Regions from separate parts of the Pseudomonas sp. L-22-4S-12 genome, predicted to be linked through region 2. Evidence: riboswitches for the same ligand, from Rfam matches in the RefSeq annotation. Region 2 holds a riboswitch; the other holds the start of a gene.
What was found. Region 2 has a riboswitch for cobalamin ahead of cobW (cobalamin biosynthesis protein CobW). Riboswitches for the same ligand answer to the same signal wherever they lie in the genome.
Positions count from the first base shown of each region.

Region 1: it holds a riboswitch for cobalamin, as region 2 does, so the genes downstream of both, F3I16_RS09620 (TonB-dependent receptor domain-containing protein) here and cobW (cobalamin biosynthesis protein CobW) in region 2, are expected to answer to the same signal.

Region 1 is NZ_WELL01000003.1:69,994-80,395, reverse strand. It holds gene F3I16_RS09630 (carboxyl transferase domain-containing protein) at 1-1,845, shown strand, start outside; gene dxs (1-deoxy-D-xylulose-5-phosphate synthase) at 1,959-3,854, shown strand; cobalamin riboswitch at 3,921-4,151, shown strand; gene F3I16_RS09620 (TonB-dependent receptor domain-containing protein) at 4,243-6,120, shown strand; gene F3I16_RS09615 (helical backbone metal receptor) at 6,267-7,067, opposite strand; gene F3I16_RS09610 (MFS transporter) at 7,064-7,483, opposite strand; gene ribA (GTP cyclohydrolase II) at 7,480-8,091, opposite strand; gene F3I16_RS09600 (TIGR02281 family clan AA aspartic protease) at 8,219-8,869, opposite strand; gene F3I16_RS09595 (ABC transporter substrate-binding protein) at 8,856-9,611, opposite strand; gene F3I16_RS09590 (phosphatidylglycerophosphatase A) at 9,625-10,110, opposite strand; gene thiL (thiamine-phosphate kinase) at 10,103-10,402, opposite strand, start outside.
Region 2 is NZ_WELL01000002.1:170,198-180,599, reverse strand. It holds gene F3I16_RS07365 (CbtA family protein) at 1-613, opposite strand, end outside; gene F3I16_RS07360 (CbtB domain-containing protein) at 689-874, opposite strand; cobalamin riboswitch at 972-1,192, opposite strand; cobalamin riboswitch at 1,253-1,447, shown strand; gene cobW (cobalamin biosynthesis protein CobW) at 1,547-2,599, shown strand; gene cobN (cobaltochelatase subunit CobN) at 2,601-6,335, shown strand; gene F3I16_RS07345 (3-deoxy-7-phosphoheptulonate synthase) at 6,341-7,414, opposite strand; gene F3I16_RS21005 (hypothetical protein) at 7,691-7,846, opposite strand; gene F3I16_RS07340 (ATP-binding protein) at 7,896-8,897, shown strand; gene F3I16_RS07335 (VWA domain-containing protein) at 8,879-9,589, shown strand; gene cobF (precorrin-6A synthase (deacetylating)) at 9,586-10,347, shown strand.

The DNA of each region.
Region 1 (10,402 bases), on a different contig from region 2:
CCGGTCGACGCCCCGCCCGGCAGCCAGCCACTGAATGTGCCGAGCACTGGCGTGCTGGTGTGCCTGGAAGTGGCCGAGGGCGATGCGGTGGCCGTCGGCCAGACCATCGCCGTGCTGGAGGCGATGAAGATGGAGTTCGAGGTGCGCGCCAGCCACAGCGGCATCGTCCGCGCCCTCGCCGCCCAGCCCGGCGATGCCCTGGCCGAGGGCCAGGCGCTGCTGTTTCTCGAACCGGCCGAGGTGACCGCCGAACACGACCACAACGAACAGAGCCTGGACCTGGCGCACATCCGCGCCGACCTGGCCGAGGTGCTGGAACGCCACGCGCGCCTGACCGACGAACGCCGCCCCCAGGCCGTGGCCAAGCGGCGCAAGACCGGCCAGCGCACGGTGCGCGAGAACCTCGCCGATCTGCTGGATGACGGCAGCTTCATCGAATACGGCGCCCTGGCCCTGGCCGCACAACGCCGCCGCCGTTCGGCCGAGGAGCTGCTGGAGCTGAGCCCGGCCGACGGCCTGGTCGCCGGCATCGGCACGGTCAACGCCGGCCAGTTCGGCAGCGAAACCGCGCGCTGCATGACCATCGCCTACGACTACACGGTCTTCGCCGGCACCCAGGGGGTGATCAACCACAAGAAGACCGACCGCATGCTGCAACTGGCCGAACAGTGGCGCCTGCCGCTGGTGCTGTTCGCCGAAGGCGGCGGCGGCCGGCCCGGCGATACCGACTTCGTCGGCGTGGCCGGGCTGGACTGCCACACCTTCGTCGGCATGGCCAGGCTCTCCGGCCTGGTGCCGCTGGTCGGCGTGGTCTCCGGGCGCTGCTTCGCCGGCAACGCCGCCCTGCTCGGCTGCTGCGACGTGATCATCGCCACGGAAAACGCCAGCATCGGCATGGCCGGCCCGGCGATGATCGAAGGCGGCGGCCTCGGCAGCTTCCGGCCCGAAGAGGTCGGCCCGGTGTCCGTGCAGGGCCCCAACGGGGTGATCGACGTGCGGGTGGCGGACGAAGCCGAAGCCGTCGCGGTGGCCAAACAATATCTATCCTATTTCCAGGGACCACTGGCCGACTGGGACTGCGCCGACCAGCGCGAGCTGCGCCAGGTGATTCCCGAGAACCGCCTGCGCGTCTACGACATCCGCCGGGTGATCCAGCTGCTGGCCGACCGCGACTCGGTGCTGGAACTGCGCCGCCAGTTCGCCCCGGGGCTGATCACCGCCCTGATCCGCATCGAAGGCCAGCCGTTCGGCCTGATCGCCAACAACCCCGCGCACCTGGGCGGCGCCATCGACGCGGTGGCGGGAGATAAAGCAGCTCGCTTCATGCAGCTGTGCGATGCCTTCGATCTCCCCCTGCTGTCGCTGTGCGACACCCCCGGCTTTATGGTCGGCCCGGAGGCGGAGAAACAGGGCACGGTGCGCCATGTCGCGCGCATGTTCGTCGCCGCCGCCAGCCTCAGCGTGCCGTTCTTCACCCTGATGCTGCGCAAGGGCTACGGCCTGGGCGCCCAGGCCATGGCCGCCGGCAGCTTCCACTCGCCGCTGTTCACCATCGCCTGGCCCAGCGGCGAATTCGGTGCCATGGGCCTGGAAGGCGCGGTGCGCCTGGGTTTCGCCAAGGAGCTGGCGGCCCAGGCGGACGCCGCGGCGCAGCAGGCACTGTTCGACAAGCTGGTGGCCAAGGCCTACGAGCAGGGCAAGGGCCTGAACATGGCCAGCTACCTGGAGATCGATGCGGTGATCGACCCGGCCGAGACCCGAGCCTGGCTGCTGCGCGGTCTGAACGCCGCGCCGCGCCCGGCCGCGCGCACGGGCAAGAAGCGGCCCTTCGTCGATACCTGGTAAGGCGCAAAACCGGCAAGCCGCAGGTTGCATGCTAATGACATGCGGCGTGCGGCTTGCCGTGTCCTTTTCAGTTAAACTGCCGCATCTTTTGTACGCCTATAACGATCCGCCTGATGCCGACGACTTTCCACGAGATCCCCCGCGAGCGCCCCTCCACGCCGTTGCTTGACCGCGCCGATACGCCGGTCGGCCTGCGGCGCCTGGCGGAAACCGAACTGGAAACCCTGGCCAACGAGCTGCGCCAGTACCTGCTGTACAGCGTCGGCCAGACCGGCGGGCACTTCGGTGCTGGGCTCGGCGTGATCGAGCTGACCATCGCCCTGCACTACATCTTCGACACCCCGGACGACCGGCTGGTGTGGGACGTCGGCCACCAGGCCTACCCGCACAAGATCCTCACCGGGCGCCGCGAGCGCATGAGCACGCTGCGCCAGAAGGACGGCCTGGCCGCCTTCCCGCGCCGCAGCGAGAGCGAGTACGACACCTTCGGCGTCGGCCACTCCAGCACCAGCATCAGCGCTGCCTTAGGGATGGCCATCGCCGCCAAACTGCAGGGTTCGCGGCGCAAGAGCGTGGCGGTGATCGGCGACGGCGCGCTGACCGCCGGCATGGCCTTCGAGGCGTTGAATCATGCCTCCGATGTGAAGGCCAACATGCTGGTGGTGCTCAACGACAACGACATGTCGATCTCCAAGAACGTCGGCGGCCTGTCCAACTACCTGGCCAAGATCATCTCCAGCCGCACCTATTCGAGCATGCGCGAAGGCAGCAAGAAGATCCTCTCGCGCCTGCCCGGCGCCTGGGAGATCGCGCGCAAGGTCGAGGAGCACGCCAAGGGCATGCTGGTGCCCGGCACCCTGTTCGAGGAGCTGGGCTGGAACTACGTCGGCCCCATCGACGGCCACGACCTGCCGACCCTGATCGCCACCCTGCGCAATATGCGCGACCTGGACGGCCCGCAGTTCCTCCATGTGGTGACCAAGAAGGGCAAGGGCTTCGCCCCGGCCGAGGCCGACCCGATCGGCTATCACGCGATCACCAAGCTGGAGCCGCTCACCGCCGAAGCCACCCCGAAGAAACCGAGCGGCCCCAAGTACTCCAGCGTGTTCGGCCAGTGGCTGTGTGACATGGCTGCGGCCGACCCGCGCCTGGTCGGCATCACCCCGGCGATGAAGGAAGGCTCCGACCTGGTGGCCTTCAGCGAGCGCTTCCCCGAGCGCTACTTCGACGTCGCCATCGCCGAGCAGCACGCGGTGACCCTGGCCGCCGGCATGGCCTGCGACGGCGTCAAGCCGGTGGTGGCGATCTACTCGACCTTCCTCCAGCGCGCCTACGACCAGCTGATCCACGACGTGGCCGTGCAGCACCTCGACGTGCTGTTCGCCATCGACCGCGCCGGCCTGGTCGGCGAAGACGGCCCGACCCACGCCGGCAGCTTCGATATTTCCTACCTGCGCTGCATCCCCGGCATGCTGGTGATGACCCCCAGCGACGAGAACGAACTGCGCCGCATGCTCACCACCGGCCACTTGTTCGATGGCCCGGCGGCCGTGCGCTACCCGCGCGGCAGCGGGCCGAACACGCCGATCGAGCCGACCCTGGAGCCGCTGGCAATCGGCAAGGGCCTGGTCCGTCGCCACGGGCAGAAGACCGCCCTGCTGGTGTTCGGCGTGCAGCTGGCCGAAGCGCTCAAGGTCGGCGAGAAGCTGGATGCGACTGTGGTCGACATGCGCTTCGTCAAACCGCTGGACGAGGCCCTGGTGCGCGAACTGGCGGCCAGCCACGAGCTGCTGGTGACCATCGAGGAGAACGCCATCATGGGCGGCGCCGGTTCGGCGATCAGCGAGTTCCTCGCCGCCGAGAACCTGCTCAAGCCCGTGCTGCACCTGGGTCTGCCGGACAGCTACGTGGAGCACGCCAAGCCGGCGCAGATGTTGGCTGAATGCGGCCTGGACCAGGCCGGCATCGAAGCGGCCGTGCGTCAGCGCCTGGCGCAACTGCCCACATGAATGCCGCTCATCCAGAGCCGAGCCCAACTCGCTTGTAATTCATCCAGCCGCGCACTATGGTGCGCGGCGTTTTACTTCCGCCAAGGTGCGCCCGTCGTGATCGACCGGCGTTAAACGGGAAGCCGGTGCGCTCGTCACGAGCCATTCCGGCGCTGCCCCCGCAACGGTAAGCCACCGCAGCCTCGCGCTGCCATGTCGATCGACGTGCCACTGGGAGTTTTCCCGGGAAGGCGATCGACAGGGAAAGTTCGCTTTCAGTGGCAAGCCCGGAGACCGGCCTCGACGGATTCGACTGGTGTTGCGGAGGGCAGCACCGTCAAGCGTCGGCTTGTGGTGACGCTTGTCCCTGCCCTCCTCAAAAGTCTGCCGACTGTTTGAGGATCCATTGATGAAATTGTCCCGCCTGGCTCTGGCCATCGCCCTACTGCCCGCCTCCGCGGCCTTCGCCAGCGAAGACCAGGAAGCCGCGCTGAAGCTGTCGGAAACCCTGATCAGCGCCAACCGCGACGTGCAGCAGCGCAGCGCCAGCAGCGCCGCCAGCACGGTGTTCACCCGCGCCGACATCGAGCGCCTGCAACCCGCCTCGGTGGTCGACCTGCTCGCCCGCGTGCCCGGCGTGCAGGTGACGCAGAACGGCAGCGGCAGCCTGGCCAGCCTGTATATCCGCGGCACCAAGTCGGCGCAGAGCCTGGTCCTGGTGGACGGCATGCGCATCGGTTCGGCCAGCTCCGGCGACAGCAACCTGCAGCACCTCAATATCGAGCAGATCGAGCGCATCGAAGTGCTGCGCGGGCCGCGCTCGGCCATGTACGGCGCCGATGCCATCGGCGGCGTGGTGCAGATATTCACCCGCCGCAGCAGCGGCGAAGGGCTCAAGCCGTTCGTGCGCGTGGGCTATGGCAGCCGCGGCACCTGGCAGCGCAGCGCCGGCATCTCCGGCGGCGACGAGGCCACCCGCTTCAGCCTGGCCGGCAGCCTCGACGAAACCAATGGCTTCGACCGCACCGGCACGTCCTACGAGGCCGACCAGGATCACGACGCCTACCGCAACAAGGCCTTCAGCCTGAGCCTCAGCCACAGCTTCAACGACAACCTGGAAGCCGGGATCAACGTCCTCGACCAGCGCGGCCGCACCGAATTCGACAACCCCTTCGGCCGCTTCGACATGACCACCTTCGAGTCGGTCGAGCAGGACCCGTACAGCGACTTCACCGTCAGCAGCGTCTCCAGCTACCTCGACGCCCAGCTCAACGACGCCTGGAACAGCCGCCTGGAAGTCGGCCACAGCGAGAACCGCGAAGAGAGCCTGGACAAGCTCAGCGCCGAGCGCGGCGTGTTCAACACCTACCGCGACTCGGTCAACTGGCTGAACACCCTGAACCTGAACGACAGCCACAGCCTGCTGCTCGGCGCCGACTGGTACCAAGACCAGCTCAACAGCAACACCGCCTTCGCCGAACAGCAGCGCTGGAACCAGGCGGCCTTCATCCAGCACCGCTACGACGGCGAGCACTTCGCCACCGAGCTGGGCCTGCGCCACGACAAGAACGAACAGTTCGGCAGCGAGAACACCTGGAGCGGCGCCCTGACCCTGCCGCTGAACGAGCGCAACGACCTGATCGCCTCCTACAGCGAAGGCTTCCGCGCGCCGACCTTCAACGACCTGTACTACCCGGACTACAGCAACCCGGACCTCAAGCCGGAGCACTCCAAGAGCGTCGAGCTGCAGTGGCGCAGCCAGCTGGCCGCCACCACCCGCCTGGAAGCCTCGGTCTACCGCACCGACATCGAAGACGCCATCGCCAGCGACCAGGACTTCATCCCGCAGAACATCGCCAAGGCGCGCATCCATGGTTTCGAGGCCGCGCTGCAGCAGGAACTGTTTGGCTGGCAGGGCCAGCTGGGCGTGGCCTTCGTCGACCCGCGCGACCGCGACAGCGGCCACACCCTCAACCGCCGCGCACGGCGCACCCTGAGCCTGGACCTGGATCGCAGCTTCGGCGATGTCGCCATCGGCGCCAGCTGGCAGGCCGTGAGCAGCAGCTACGACGACCCGGACAACCAGGATCGCCTGGCCGGCTACGGCCTGCTGGCCCTGCGCGGCAGCTGGCAGGCCACGCCCGAGCTGAAGCTGGAAGCCAAGCTGGATAACCTGCTGGACAAGGATTACCAGCGCGCCCTGTACGAACACGAAGGCGAGCATTACGGCTACCGCCAGGAAGGCCGCAGCGCCCTGCTCGGCTTCGTCTGGACGCCGCAACTGTAAGCCCCGGGGACCTGGCCAAGCCGGCGCAGGGCGCCGGTTCGCGGCTGAAGCCGCTCCCACACAAGAACCGGCCGTCAGCGGCGCGAGGCCAGCCCCTCCTCAGCCTGCCACCGACACCGGCGTAGGAGCGGCTTCGGCCGCGAACCTCAGTGAGCCCCGGCCAGCAGCTCGCAGAGCCTCTCGGTAGCGCCCAGCATCTGGAAGCTGGGCCGCTCGATGCCCTTGTCCGGCACCGACCAGAGCTGGTTCAGGTGCACCGCCGGCAGCTGCGGCCAGGCCCGCCAATGCGCCAGTTCGGCACCACTGCCGCCCAGGATGATCCGCGGCGCACGGGCCAGCACCGCCTCGACATTGACCTGGGGCGCCGGCAGGCGCAGGTCCTCGAACACATTGCGCGCGCCGCAGACAGCCAGGGCATCGCCGAGAATCTGCTGCGCGCCGATGGTGTACAGCGGCTGGTGCCAGACCTGGTAGAACACCGGCAGCGGCTGCTCGCGGCGGTAACGGCCGCGCAACCCGGCCATGCCGTCGCGGAACTGCTCGCGCAATTGGCGGCCACGCTCGGCACGGCCGACCCGCGCGCCGATCTCGGCGAACTGTTCGGCCAGCTGCTCCAGGTTTCGGGGCTCGCCCAGGTAGAATGGGATGCCGATGTCGGCCAACTGGCGGCGCTGCGCCTCGGGCAGGCTGCCGGGCGACAGCAGCAACAGATCCGGCTTGAGGCTCAGCAGGGTTTCCAGTTCGAGCGTACCGAAGCGCCCCACCGAGGCCACCCCGGCCAGTTGCGGCGGACGCTCGGCGCCATCCAGCACGCCGACCAGCAGCTCGCCGGCGCCCAGCTCCAGCATGATTTCCGACATCGAGGGTGCCAGGCTGACCACCCGCTCGGCGGCCAGCGGCGACAGGCACGCAACCAGCAGGCAGGCGCCGAGCAGCAGGCGCATCAGCCGAGCTGGCGTGGGATGCGGTACAGGCAGAGCAGCATCACACTGCTCAGGGCCAGCAGGAACAGCGCCACCGCATGCAGGCCGGGGAACAGCGCCAGGGCGGCGATCCAGGCCGGCAGGCCGGCGGCGAGCAGGCCCAGGCGCCGGCGCCGCGCCAGTTCGATCCAGGCGGCCGGCTCCTCGGCCAGCCCCAACGACTTGCCGGTGGCGAGCAGGGCGCGCTTGTAGGCGGCAAACACCGGCAGGGTGATGAACATCGAGGCCATGCCGGCAATGAACAGCGGCAGTTCCAGCATCGCCAGCACCGGCGACTGGCCACGGAACACGAAGCCGAGGACGAACAGCGGCGCCAGGGTCAGGCCGAGCTGGCGCCACCATTCGATGGCCAGCCGGCGACGCACCTCGGTGCGGGTCACTCGGCTTCTTCCTGGTGCTGCAAGCCGAGCATGTGGCCGAGCTTGCCGGCCTTGGTCGTCAGGTACTTGCGGTTGTGCACGTTGAGGCCGATTTCCAGCGGGTGACGCTCGGCCACGCGCACGCCGAAGCCTTCCAGGGCCTTGACCTTGCGCGGGTTGTTGGTCATCAGGCGGATCGCCTTGATGCCCAGGTGATCGAGCATCGGCAGGCAGATCGAATAGTCGCGCTGGTCGGCGGCGAAGCCCAGGCGCTCGTTGGCCTCGACCGTATCGGCCCCGCCATCCTGCAGCTCGTAGGCGCGGATCTTGTTCAGCAGGCCGATGCCGCGGCCTTCCTGGCGCAGGTACAGCAACACGCCGCGACCTTCCTTGGCGATGGCGCGCAAGGCCGCTTCGAGCTGGGCGCCGCAGTCGCAACGCTGGCTGAACAGGGCGTCGCCGGTCAGGCACTCGGAGTGCAGGCGGCCCAGCACCGGAGCACCATCGTTCACCTGGCCGAGGGTCAGGGCGACGTGCTCCTTGCCGGTCTCCTCATCGAGGAAGCCGTGCATGGTGAAAGTCGCGAAAGGCGTAGGCAGCTGGGAGGCGGCGACGAAGACAACGGACACCGGGTGCTCCTGTTGAGTGATCGGCAGAAAGGCCGGCATTGTACCAGCAGCACCCGGCTGCCGCGCAGCGTGAATTGTGCGGGATAAGGATCGGGCCATTCGATGAGTGGCCCCGACTAACCGGCGGTCAGATCTTCGACTCCAGCTGCAGCACGCCATTTTCCTCGCGCCAGCGCACCCGGCTGAGGAAGCTCATGCCCAGCAGCACTTCGGTGGGCGAGTCGCCTTCCAGCACCACGGCCTCGACGCCGAGTACTTCCAGGCCACCGACCTTGACCACATCCAGCTTGATCCGCCAGCCCCTGACGTTGCCGCCGGCGGTACTGGCCACCATCGGCCGGCCCACCACCCGGTAATCGATGCCCAGACGGCGCGCCTGGCCTTCGTTCATGGCCACGGTCGTGGCCCCGGTATCGACGAGGAACTGTACCGGATGGCCATTGGCCGAGCCGGCCACCCAGAAGTGGTTGCCCACGCCCTTGCTGATGCTGACCTTTTCCGCCTGCGGGGCCGCACTGCCGCCCTGGTTGTACTCGCGCGACAGGTCGTAGCTGCGCTCCACGCCATCCACACGCAGGCGCGCGCCCTTGCTGTCGGCGCTGACCACCTGCACGCCGCCGGGGCCGGCCTGGCCGACCTTCACCAGCTTGCGCTGGCCATCCACCAGCAGCACCGCGGCATTGGGGAACAGCCCCACCACCTGCACCTGGGTTTGCGCCTGCAACAGCGGGCTGATGGCCAGCAGCAGGCCGGCAGCCAGCACTTCAAGGTGACGCATCGGGTCTCTCCATGTCCTGATCGAAAGGGTACGGCTGCCGCCAGCGGCGAAACAGCGGACGCAGGCTGCCAGCGCTCACCAGCACGGCCATGCGCCGGTCGTAGAGGGCGGCCAGGGCGCGGCCGCGCTCAGTATCGGCAAAGCCGGGATACAGCGGCAAGCGGGTCAGCGCGGTGATGCGGAAGCGTTCCGTTTCGGCATGCTTGAGGATATCGGCCACTTCGCTACTGGCATCGATATAGAAGTCGGCATGCCCGCGTTCGAGCATGGCGAGGATGTCGCCGCTGCGCTGCACCTCGTGGTAGCGGACGACGCCCGGCAGGTACTGCTGGTAGCCGTAGCCACGCATCCAGGCCAGGCGATAGCGCCCCAGTTCCGCCAGCCGGGCCGGCGGCCGGCTGCTCAGGCCCAGGGCGACGATGCGGTCTGCATCGTAGGGGCGCTGCGGATAGAACGTCCTGTCCTTGACCTCGTCGCGATAGGAACCCAGCCAGGCATCCGCCTCGCCGCGCTGCACCAGGCCGATGGCGCGGGTATAGGGCTCGATGCGCAAGGTCATCTTCACCCCCGCCGGCTCGAACACCTGGCGCATGATTTCCCAGGCCAGGCCGCTGCCATCGGCATTGGTGTGGCCCGGCCAGTGCTCGCTGACCAGCAGGATTTCCTTGGCTCGAAGTTCGGCGGCCTGCACGGCCGGCAGCCCCAGGACAATCATCAGCCAAGCCAGCAGCCACATGCGCATGCCAGTCTCCTGCCTACGCCACGCCCCAGACGATCAACTGCATGGTCAGCCAGGCGAACACCCCGGCCAGCACATCGTCGAGCATGATGCCGACACCGCCATGCACGTGGCGGTCGATCCAGCTGATCGGCCACGGCTTGAGGATGTCGAAGAAGCGGAATACCAGGAAGCCTAGCAGGATCCAGTGCCAGCCCGCGGGCACCAGCCACAGGGTGATCCACATGCCGACCATCTCGTCCCAGACGATGCCTTCGTGGTCGTGCACCTTCATGTCCGTGGCGACCCGGCCGCACAGCCAGAAGCCGAACAGCATGGTCACGCCCAGCAGCAGCCAGTAGCCCCAGTCCGGCAGCATCTGCCACAGCGGGATGAACGGGATGGCCACCAGCGAACCCCAGGTGCCGGGCGCCTTGGGCATCAGCCCGGAGCCGAAACCGAAGGCCAGAAAATGCCAGGGATTGCGCCATACCTGCGGCGCCACGCGTACCGAATCAGTCACCCGAACTCCCGAAATGTTGATAGCCCGCCCGTGGCGGTTGGATCACGGCACCGCTGTCATCCAGCAGCGTCACCCCCGCACCGGCCAGGGCACGACCGATCACCACGGTCGCCGGCCAGGCCGCCTGCACGGCAGCCAGATGCTCGGGCGGCAGGGTAAAGGCCAGCACGTAGTCGTCGCCACCGGCCAGCGCACAATCGGCCGCCGTCGCCCCGGCAATGGCCTGCAGGGCGGGCGACATGGGCACCCGCGCCAGCTCGATGCACAGCGCCACGGCAGAAGCCCTGGCGAT
Region 2 (10,402 bases):
CCAGGCTCTGGTGCACGTCCGGCTGCGGCGCGCCGATCAGGTGCGGCAGCGCCAGCAACACCAGGCCGGCGATGCGCAACGCCCAGTGGCGGGCGAACGCCAGCAGACCCAGGCCGGCGGCGGTGGCGAGGGCGGTGCCGATCCACCAGTACTGGCGCAGCAGCAGGTCGGCGGCGGCGGTGCCCGGCAGCTCCGGCGGCAGGCCGGCGGATGGCGCCAGGGAGAAGGTGGCGAAACCGCCCAGCCCCCAGAGCAGGCCCTGCCAGGTCCGGCCCGGCGCGCGCAGGGTGAACAGACCGGCCAGCATCAGGGCGAAACCGACCGCCACCACTAGGTTGCTCAGGCCGGTGGCCAGGCTGCGCTGCCAGCCGTCTTCGGGGGCCCAGGCTTCGCCATCGTGGCTATGGCCGGCGACCTCCGCCTGTGCATGCTCGTGAGCCGGTTCAGCGGCGGCATGGCTGTGCTCGGCCACCACGGCTTGCGCCGGCGCGGCGTTCTCGTAGCTTTCCGCCTGCAGGATCAGCGGGGTGACCCACAGGCTTTGCAGCAGGGTCAGCACGATGGCGGCGAGCAGGCCGGAAAAACCGGCCGTCTGGGCGATACGTTTGATCATCTCGGGACTTCTCGAAACAGCGGCAAGGCAGCGCCGCCGCCATACATGGCAGCAGCGCTCAGGTGAACTGGCGGCTTAGTGGCAGGGGAACGCGGCGCTGTGCCGGGTATCGTGGGCGGCGTTGTGCATCGCCTCGATGTGCGAGAAGCCGGCGACGAAGATCAGGGCGCCGCCGAGCAGGCAGCTGCCAACGGCCAGGAGCAGGCGTTGCGAGAGAGGACGGGTAACGGATGCGGAAGACGACAGTGCGCTGCTGGACATGAGCTGACCTTCTGGTGATGTGAAAACGGGGCAGAAGGACGCAGCACGTGCAGGCCCATCCGGGGCCTGAATCCGGCGCGCACCCGCCCACCGCGGGTTGCCAAACGAGGATTCAGGCCGGTCTCCGGGCTTGCGACGACTGTCTACTCGACAGTGACTGGGTCAGCCTTCCCACACCTGTCGGTGCAGTGACTACAAGAACCCTACGTACGCTTACCGTTGCGGGGGCAGCGCCGGACTCGTCTCGCAAGAGACCCACCGGCTTCCCGTTTCACCTCGCACACGCCGGTGCGAGACACCTGAAACAGCTTTTCTAGAACATCACGAAGCCCGCACCAGCGTCAACCGCCAAGGTTGACCGGCCCGCGGGCACTGCGTAGCCTTCCGCCCTTTCGAGGTTCTGCACCCGTGCGGGTGCAGCTAAGAGGGAACAGGGTTTATGCCCTGGCTGCCCCCGCAACTGTGAACGGTTCAAGCCCCTTCGATGCACCACTGCCAACGGCGGGAAGGTGAAGGGAGCGCGCCCAGCGCACACCGTGAGCCAGGAGACCTGCCTCGACAAACCAGCTAACTGTCCGGGCGGGGTGATCCGGTGGTGCAAGGCCCGCGTCCGTCCGGACGCCGGCCTGCCCCTGCCCGTCCGTCGAATTCACCGACGCTCCGGGGCCCTCCATGCAAACCCTCTCCAAACTTCCCGTCACCATCGTCACCGGCTTCCTCGGCGCCGGCAAAACCACCCTGCTCCGTCACATGCTCGGGCATGCCGGCGGCCGGCGCATCGCGGTGATAGTCAACGAGTTCGGCGAGCTGGGCATCGACGGCGCCATCCTCAAGCAGTGCGCCATCGGCTGCAGCGAGGAGGAAGCCAACGGCCGCATCTTCGAACTGGCCAACGGCTGCCTGTGCTGCACCGTGCAGGAAGAATTCTTCCCGGTGATGCGCGAACTGGTGGCGCGCCGCGGCGAGCTGGACCATATCCTCATCGAGACCAGCGGCCTGGCGTTGCCCAAGCCGCTGGTGCAGGCCTTCAACTGGCCGGAAATCCGCACCGCCTGCACCGTGGATGCGGTGATCACCGTGGTCGACAGCCCGGCCGTGGCCGCCGGCACCTTCGCCGCCTTCCCCGAACAGGTGGATGCCCAGCGCCAGCAGGACCCGAACCTCGACCACGAATCGCCGCTGCACGAGCTGTTCGCCGACCAGCTGGCCAGCGCCGACCTGGTGCTGCTGAACAAGACCGACCTGCTCGACGCCGCCGCCCTGGCTGCCGTGCGCGCCGAAGTGGTCGAGGAACTGCCGCCGGCGGTCAAGGTGATCGAGGCCCAGGGCGGCGAGCTGCCGCTGGAGGTGCTGCTGGGCCTGAACTGCGCGACCGAGCTGCATATCGACGCCCGCCGCACCCACCACGACGAGGAAGACGAAGACCACGACCACGACGCGTTCGACGCCTTCGACCTGATCCTGCCGGAAGCCGAGGAGGCGCGCCTGCTGGCCGCCCTGAAGGACGCCGTGGCCAGGCACGGCATCCTGCGCGTCAAGGGCTTCGCCGCCATCCCCGGCAAGGCCATGCGCCTGCTGGTGCAGGGCGTCGGCCAGCGCTTCGACCGCCACTTCGACCGCGCCTGGAGCGCAGACGAGCCGCGCGTCAGCCGCCTGGTGCTGATCGGCCAGGGCCTCGACCGCGCAGCCATCGAGGCGCAGCTGCAGGCCGCGCTGGCCGGCTGACATGCACCTGCTGCGCGCCCAGGCCGGCGTCACCCTGCCGGCCGACAGCATCGCCGACCTCGGCCAGACCCCAGCCGAGCTGGTGATCCTCTGCACTGGCGACTCGCACCTGTCCTTGCTGGCCGAGGTGGCGCGCGAGCTGCCCGCGGACTTCCCCAGCCTGCGCCTGGCCAGCCCGGCGCAGCTGCCCAACCACGCCTCGGTGGATCTCTACGTCGAGCAGGTGCTGCGCCACGCACGGGTCATCCTGGTCTCGGTACACGGCGGCGTCAGCTACTGGCGCTACGGCATCGAGCGTGTGGTCGAGCTGGGCCGGCAAGGCGCCAGGATCATTCTGGTGCCCGGCGACGACCGCCCCGATCCCGAGCTGACCAGCTTGAGCAACGTGCCGACCGAGGACAGCCAGCGCCTGTGGCAGTACCTGCGCCAGGGCGGCGCGGACAACGCCCGCCATCTGCTGCACTGCCTCGCCAGCCGCTGGCTGCAGCGCGACTACCCGTGGCGCGAGCCGCGCGCCCTGCCGCGCACGCTGATCCACCACCCGCGCCACAGTGAAGCCACCCTGGAGCACTGGCGCGCCGACTGGCAGCCCGGCCGACCGGTGGCCGCGCTGCTGTTCTACCGGGCCCAGGTGCAGGCGGCCAATACCGCCTTCGTCGACACCTTCTACCAGCGCCTGCAACTGCAGGGGCTGAATCCGCTGCCCATCGCCGTGGCCAGCCTCAAGGAGGCCGAGTGCCTGGCCCGGGTCGAGACCTGGCTGGACCAGGCCGACGCTGCGGTGATCCTCAACACCACGGGGTTTGCCCAGTCCAACCCGGAGGCACCGCAGGAGCGGCCGTTCCGCCGCGACGTGCCGGTGCTGCAGGCGCTCTGCGCGCTGGACAGCGAGGAGCAGTGGCAGGCCAGCGCCCAGGGCCTGGGCCCGCGCGACCTGGCCATGCATATCGCCCTGCCGGAGCTGGACGGCCGCCTGATCACCCGGCCGATCACCTTCAAGGGCGTGGCCGCGCGCAGCGAGCGCAGCCAGAGCGACGTGGTGCGCTACCGCCCGCACCTGCCGGGCATGGACTTCGTCGCCGAGCTGGCGCGGCGCTGGACCCAGCTTGCCGCCAAGGCTAACGCGGACAAACGCGTCGCCCTGATCCTGGCCAACTACCCGACCCGCGACGGCCGCATCGGCAACGGCGTCGGCCTGGACACCCCCGCCGCGGCGCTGAATATCCTGCGCGCCCTGCAGCAGCAGGGTTACCCGGTCGAGGGCCTGCCGCACGACGGCACCACGCTGATCCACCAGTTGCTCGGCGGCGTGAGCAACGACCTCGACAACCTCGATGCGCGCCCCTGCGCCCAGAGCCTGGCGCTGGACGACTACCAAAGCTGGTTCGCCAGCCTGCCCGAGGCCAACCAACGTGCAGTGATCGAACGCTGGGGCCCGCCCGAGCAGGACCCGATGTACCGCGCCGGCCGACTGATGATCGCCGGCCTGCGCTTCGGCCTGACCTTCGTCGGCATCCAGCCGGCACGCGGCTACCAGCTGGACGCGGCGGCGGTGTACCACGACCCGGACCTGGTGCCGCCGCACGGCTATCTGGCCTTCTACTGCTGGTTGCGCACGGCATTCGCCGTCGACGCACTGATCCATGTCGGCAAGCACGGCAACCTGGAGTGGCTGCCGGGCAAAAGCGTCGGCCTGTCCGAGGCCTGCTGGCCGAGTGCGATCCTCGGCCCGCTGCCCAACCTCTACCCCTTTATCGTCAACGACCCCGGCGAAGGCGCCCAGGCCAAGCGCCGCACCCAGGCGGTGATCCTCGACCACCTGATGCCGCCGCTGACCCGCGCCGAGAGCTACGGCCCGCTGCGCGACCTGGAGCGCCTGGCCGACGAGTACTACGAGGCCAGCCAGCTCGACCCGCGCCGCGCTGTGGAGCTGCGCGGCGAGATCCAGCGCAAGGTGCGCGAGGCCAGCCTCGACCGCGAACTGGGCCTGCAGGTGGGCGACGACCCGGACAGCTGGCTGCCGCAGCTGGACGCCTACCTGTGCGACCTCAAGGAATCGCAGATCCGTGATGGCCTGCACTGCTTTGGCGAATCGCCGAGCGGGCGCCTGCGCCGCGACACCCTGCTCTCCCTGGTGCGCATCCCGCGGGGCGACGGTCAGGGCCGGCACGCCAGCCTGCTGCGCGCCCTCGCCGAGGACCTTGAGCTGGAATTCGACCCACTCGGCGGCGAGCCCGCCGAGCCCTGGCACGGCCCGCGCCCGGACAGCCTGCAGGCGCTGAGCACTGATCCCTGGCGCAGCCGTGGCGATACCCGTGAGCGCCTGGAGCTGCTGGCCCTGCAGTTGATCGAGCAGCCCGAATCACCCGCAGCGGGTCCGGCCAGCGCCGCGGTACTGAACGAGCTGCGCGGCCATATCGCCCCGCTGCTGGACGCCTGCGGCGCCGCCGAAATAAACGGCCTGCTCGCCGCACTGGAAGGCCGCTTCGTGCCGCCGGGGCCGAGTGGCGCGCCCAGTCGCGGGCGCCTGGACGTGCTGCCCACCGGGCGCAACTTCTATTCGGTGGACGTGCGCCACCTGCCCACCCCCACCGCCTGGCGCATCGGCGTGCAGAGCGCCGAGCGCCTGCTGCAGCGCCACCTGCAGGACGAGGGCGAGCATCTGCGGCGCCTGGGCCTGTCGGTATGGGGCACGGCGACCATGCGCACCGGCGGCGACGACATCGCCCAGGCCCTGGCCCTGCTCGGCGTGCGCCCGGTGTGGCAGCCCGGCAGCCAGCGGGTCGAACGCATCGAGGTGCTGCCGCTGGCGCAGCTCGGCCGCCCGCGGGTGGACGTGACCCTGCGCGTGTCCGGCTTCTTCCGCGACGCCTTCGCCAACCTGATCCGCCTGTTCGATACGGCCGTGCAGGCAGTGGCCGAACTGGACGAACCGGAACATATGAACCCGCTCTCGGCACGGGTGTGGCAGGAGACCCTGGCCCATCAGGACCAGGGCCTCGATCCGGTCGAGGCGCGGCACCAGGCGGGCTGGCGCATCTTCGGCGCCAAGCCGGGCGCCTATGGCGCCGGCATCCAGAACGCGGTGGAGGAACGCCTGTGGCAGACCCGCGCGGATCTCGCCGAGGTCTACCTGAACTGGGGCGGCTACGCCTACGGCCAGGGCGTCGAGGGCCTGCCGGCGCGCGCGCAGTTCGCCGAACGCCTGCAGCAGCTACAGGCGGTACTGCACAACCAGGACAACCGCGAGCACGACCTCCTCGACTCCAACGACTACTACCAGTTCCAGGGCGGCATGCTGGCGGCCGTCGAGACCCTGCGCGGCGCCAAGGCCGCCAGCTACTTCGGCGACAGCAGCCAACCGGACAACCCGCGCATCCGCACCCTCAAGGAAGAACTGAACCGCGTGGTGCGCGCCCGTGCAGTGAACCCCAAGTGGATCGCCGGGATGAAGCGCCACGGCTACAAGGGCGCCTTCGAGCTGGCCGCCACGGTCGACTACCTGTTCGGCTTCGACGCCACCAGCGAACTGGTCGACGACCACCAGTACGCCCTGCTGGCCGATGCCTACCTGCTGAATCGCGAGACCCGCGCCTTTATCCAGCAGCACAACCCCGGCGCGCTGCAGGACATGCTCGAACGCCTGCTGGAAGCCCAGCAGCGCGGCCTCTGGCAAGAGCCCGGCGAATACCGGGCGCAGCTGGAAAACCTGCTGCTGGATGCGGAGGAAAGCTGATGCCCTCAGTGCCCCGCCCGCAGTCGCTCGGCCGCCTCGCGCAGCATCGCCTCGGTGCCGCTCCAGCCCAGGCAGCCGTCGGTGATCGACACGCCGTAGCGCAGCTCGGCGGACAGCGCCTGGCAGCCGTCGAACAGGTGGCTCTCCAGCATCACCCCGCGCAGGCTGGCGTCGCCGGCCAGGCGTTGGTCGAGCACGTCGCGCAGCACCGCCGGCTGGCGCAACGGGTCCTTGCCGCTGTTGGCGTGGCTGCAGTCGACCATGATCCGCGCGGCAATGCCCTGCTTCGCCAGGCTCGCCCGCGCCACGGCCACGCTGGCCGCATCATGGTTCGGCCCGCCGTGGCCGCCGCGCAGCACCAGGTGGGTATCCGGGTTGCCATCGGTCTCGACCAGTGCCGGGCGACCCAGGCCGTCCACGCCGAAATGCTGGTGCGGATGCGCCGCCGAGCGCATGGCGTCGCAGGCGATCGACAGGCTGCCATCGGTACCGTTCTTGAAGCCCACCGGCAGCTCCAGGCCGCTGACCAGTTCGCGGTGTACCTGCGACTCGCTGGTGCGCGCGCCGATGGCGGCCCAGCCCAGCAGGTCGTCGAAGTAACCGGCCACCAGCGGCTGCAGCAGTTCGCTGGCCACCGGCAGGCCGCGTTCGAGCATGGCCAGCATCAGCCGGCGCGACAGTTCCAGGCCGCCGGCCATGTCGCCGCTGCCGTCCAGCTGCGGGTCATACACCAGGCCCTTCCAGCCGATGGTGGTGCGCGGCTTTTCGACGTAGGCGCGCATCACCAGCAGCAACTGGTCGCTCACCTCGGGGGCCAGTGCGGCCAGGCGGTCGGCGTATTCCAGGGCGGCAAGCGGATCGTGCAGGGAACAGGGGCCGACGACGACCAGCAGGCGCGGGTCGGCGCCGTCGAGCACGGCGCGGATGGCCTGGCGCTGGGTCTGCACCTGACTGGCGAGGGCGGCGGACAGCGGCAGGCGCTGGCGCAGATCGGTGGGGCTCGGCAGCGGCGTGGCGCGGCGGCGAGTGGTGGATGGCGGCACGGTTTGAGCGCGCAGAGCAGTAACGGAAGCATTCATGGCGGTGGTCCTCGTCCGGCGTGGCCTCATGCCACGCGCGGCGCGCTATCTGGGTGTTCGACTGGATTCTCGGAGGTGCGCGGCAGCACTGCTAAATCGCCAGGCGGAGTTGCGGTAGCTGCGGTAATAGGCGGTGTGAGCGGTCATGTTTCGATCCTCTGGTTGCATCGTGCTGGCCTTGTGGGCCGGAAAAACAAAAACCCCGGTCGGGTGGCCGACCGGGGTTTCGTGAAACGCTCTGGTGGCGACCCTTTGCTCTGGGGCGCCTGTGGGGTATCAGGCGCGCCGCTGGCTAAACCAATACCCGTAAAAGAAATAAGCGACGGCCTCGACCTGCGCGCGCACACCAGCCACGCCGACAGCGGCGCAGCGAACGAGGCGGTTCAGGAAAGGACGAGACGACATGCTGATCTCCAAGACGATGGTTGCCACGCTAACCGATCGCCCTATCCAACTTCAACCCTTGTCCTGAGGTAACGCCATGCAGCCCCACTTCCCCCTGGCCGCCGTGGTGGCCGCCGACGAGCTCAAGCTGGCGCTGTGCCTGGCCGCCATCGACCCAGCCCTGGGCGGCGTGCTGATCGAAGGCCCGCGCGGCATGGCCAAGTCCACCCTGGCGCGCGGCGTGGCCGACCTGCTCGACGGCGGACGCTTCGTCACCCTGCCGCTGGGCGCCAGCGAGGAACGCATCGTCGGCACCCTCGACCTCGACGCCGCGCTCGGTGAGGGCCGCGTGCGCTTCTCTCCCGGCGTGCTGGCCAATGCCCACGGCGGCGTGCTCTACGTCGACGAGGTCAACCTGCTCCCCGACCACCTGGTGGACCTGCTGCTCGACGTGGCGTCCAGCGGCATCAACCACATCGAGCGCGATGGCCTGTCGCACAGCCACCCGGCGCGCTTCGTGCTGATCGGCACCATGAACCCCGAGGAAGGCGAACTGCGCCCGCAACTGCTCGACCGCTTCGGCCTCAAGGTGCAGCTCGGCGGCACACCCGAGCCGGCGCAGCGTGCCGAGATCGTCCGCCGCCGCCTAGCCTTCGACGACGCCCCCGAGACCTTCCTCGCCCAGTGGCAAAGCGAGCAGGAAGCCCTGCGCCAGCGCTGCGCGGAGGCCCGCCAGCGCCTGAGTGCAATCGCACTGGACGACGCCAGCCTGGACGCCATCGCCCAGCGCTGCTTCGCCGCCGCCGTGGACGGCCTGCGCGCCGACCTGGTGTGGCTGCGCGGCGCCCGCGCCCACGCCGCCTGGCGCGGCGCCAGCCAGATCGAGGTGCAGGACATCGACGCTCTGGAGCCCTTCGTCCTCGCCCATCGCCGCCGCGAACTCGCGCCGCCTGCTACCAGCCAGCCACCCGCGCCGAACCAGTCGGAACAACAGCCCTCGCAACCGGACCAGGGCGAAGGCCTGTGGGGCGCGCTGCCGCCGCAGACCGTAGCGCTCGGCGAACGCCGCGAACCGCCGGCCTGGCCAAAAAAGCCCTGAGCATCCGCCCGCGCCAGGCCCCAGGCGCGGATGCCCTCCCCAAACCCGGCCAGGCCCAAGGCGGACGCAGCGGCGCACGTGGCACTGGCACGCCCACGCGCATCGACTGGCCGGCAACCCTCGCCCACGGCCGCCCGCACCGCCGCGCCGACCTGCATTGGCACGCCCGCCGCCTGCGCCCCGGCCAGCTGTGGCTGGTGATAGTCGATGCCTCGGCCAGCACCCGTCGGCATGGCGCCCTGGCCCAGGCCAAGGGCCTGCTCGCCGAGCTGTTCGCCAGCGCCTACCGCCAGCGCGCACGCCTGGCTGTGCTCGAAGCCGGCGGCGCCCGGCCGCGCTGGCTGTGGCAAGGGCAGAAGGCCTCGCCTGAGCTACACAGCTGGCTGAATCAGCTCGGCGCCGGCGGCGGCACCCCGATCATCGAGGCACTGCAACTAGCCACGCCTTGGCTCATCCGCCGGCAACGCCACAAACCGGGCGAACAGCAGCGCCTGCTGCTGCTCACCGACGGCCGCCTGCGCGACTGGCCGCGGCTTACCGCGCTACCCTGCCCCGGCCTGCTGCTGGACATCGAGCGCGTGCCCATCCGCCTCGGCCGCGCCCGCCAGCTGGCCTTTGAGCTGGGCGCCGACTACCACCACATCGACGAACTGGCGCCAAGCACCCGCGCGCCCACCTGGAACAGACCATGAAACAACTGCTGCTGGTCGGCATCGGCGCCGGCGACCCGGACTACATCACCCAACAGGCGATCAAGGCCCTGCGCCGCAGTGATGTGATCTTCCTGATGGACAAGGGCCCGGCCAAGCACAAGTTCAACGCCCTGCGCCGGGAAATCTGCGAGCGCTTCCTCGAAGGACGCATGCTTCGATTCGCCGAGGGCGTGCAGCCGGAACGCGAACGCGACGCCGCCGACTACCGCGCCAGCGTGGACGAGCTGAACCGCGACAAGCAGGCGGTGTTCGAGCAACTGATCGACGAGCAGATGAGCGACGGCGAGACGGCCGCTTTCATGGTCTGGGGCGATCCCTCGCTATACGACAGCAGCATCCGCATCGTCGAGGCCATCGCCGCCGCGCGCAGCGACCTCAGCTATGACGTGATACCCGGCATCACCAGCCTGCAGGCCCTCACCGCCCGCCACCGCGTACCACTGAACCAGATCGGCCGCGCCGTGGAAATCACCACCGGCCGCCTGCTGGCCGAGGGCTGGCCACAAGGCGTGGACAGCGTGGCGGTGATGCTTGATGCCAAGGACACCTACCTACGGTTTGTCGGACAGGGCCTGCATATCTATTGGGGGGCGTATGTGGGGACGGCGGACGAGATTCTGATTGCCGGGCCGCTGGATGAGGTGGCGCAGCGGATTGCCGCGACTCGCGCGCAGGCGCGGGAGCGGAATGGGTGGATTATGGATAGTTACCTGTTGCAGAAGGCTGGGAGCAATTGACTGAGCCGGTGTCTATCGGTTGCCATTGACCACGGCGGTTACAGAACCATTGCTC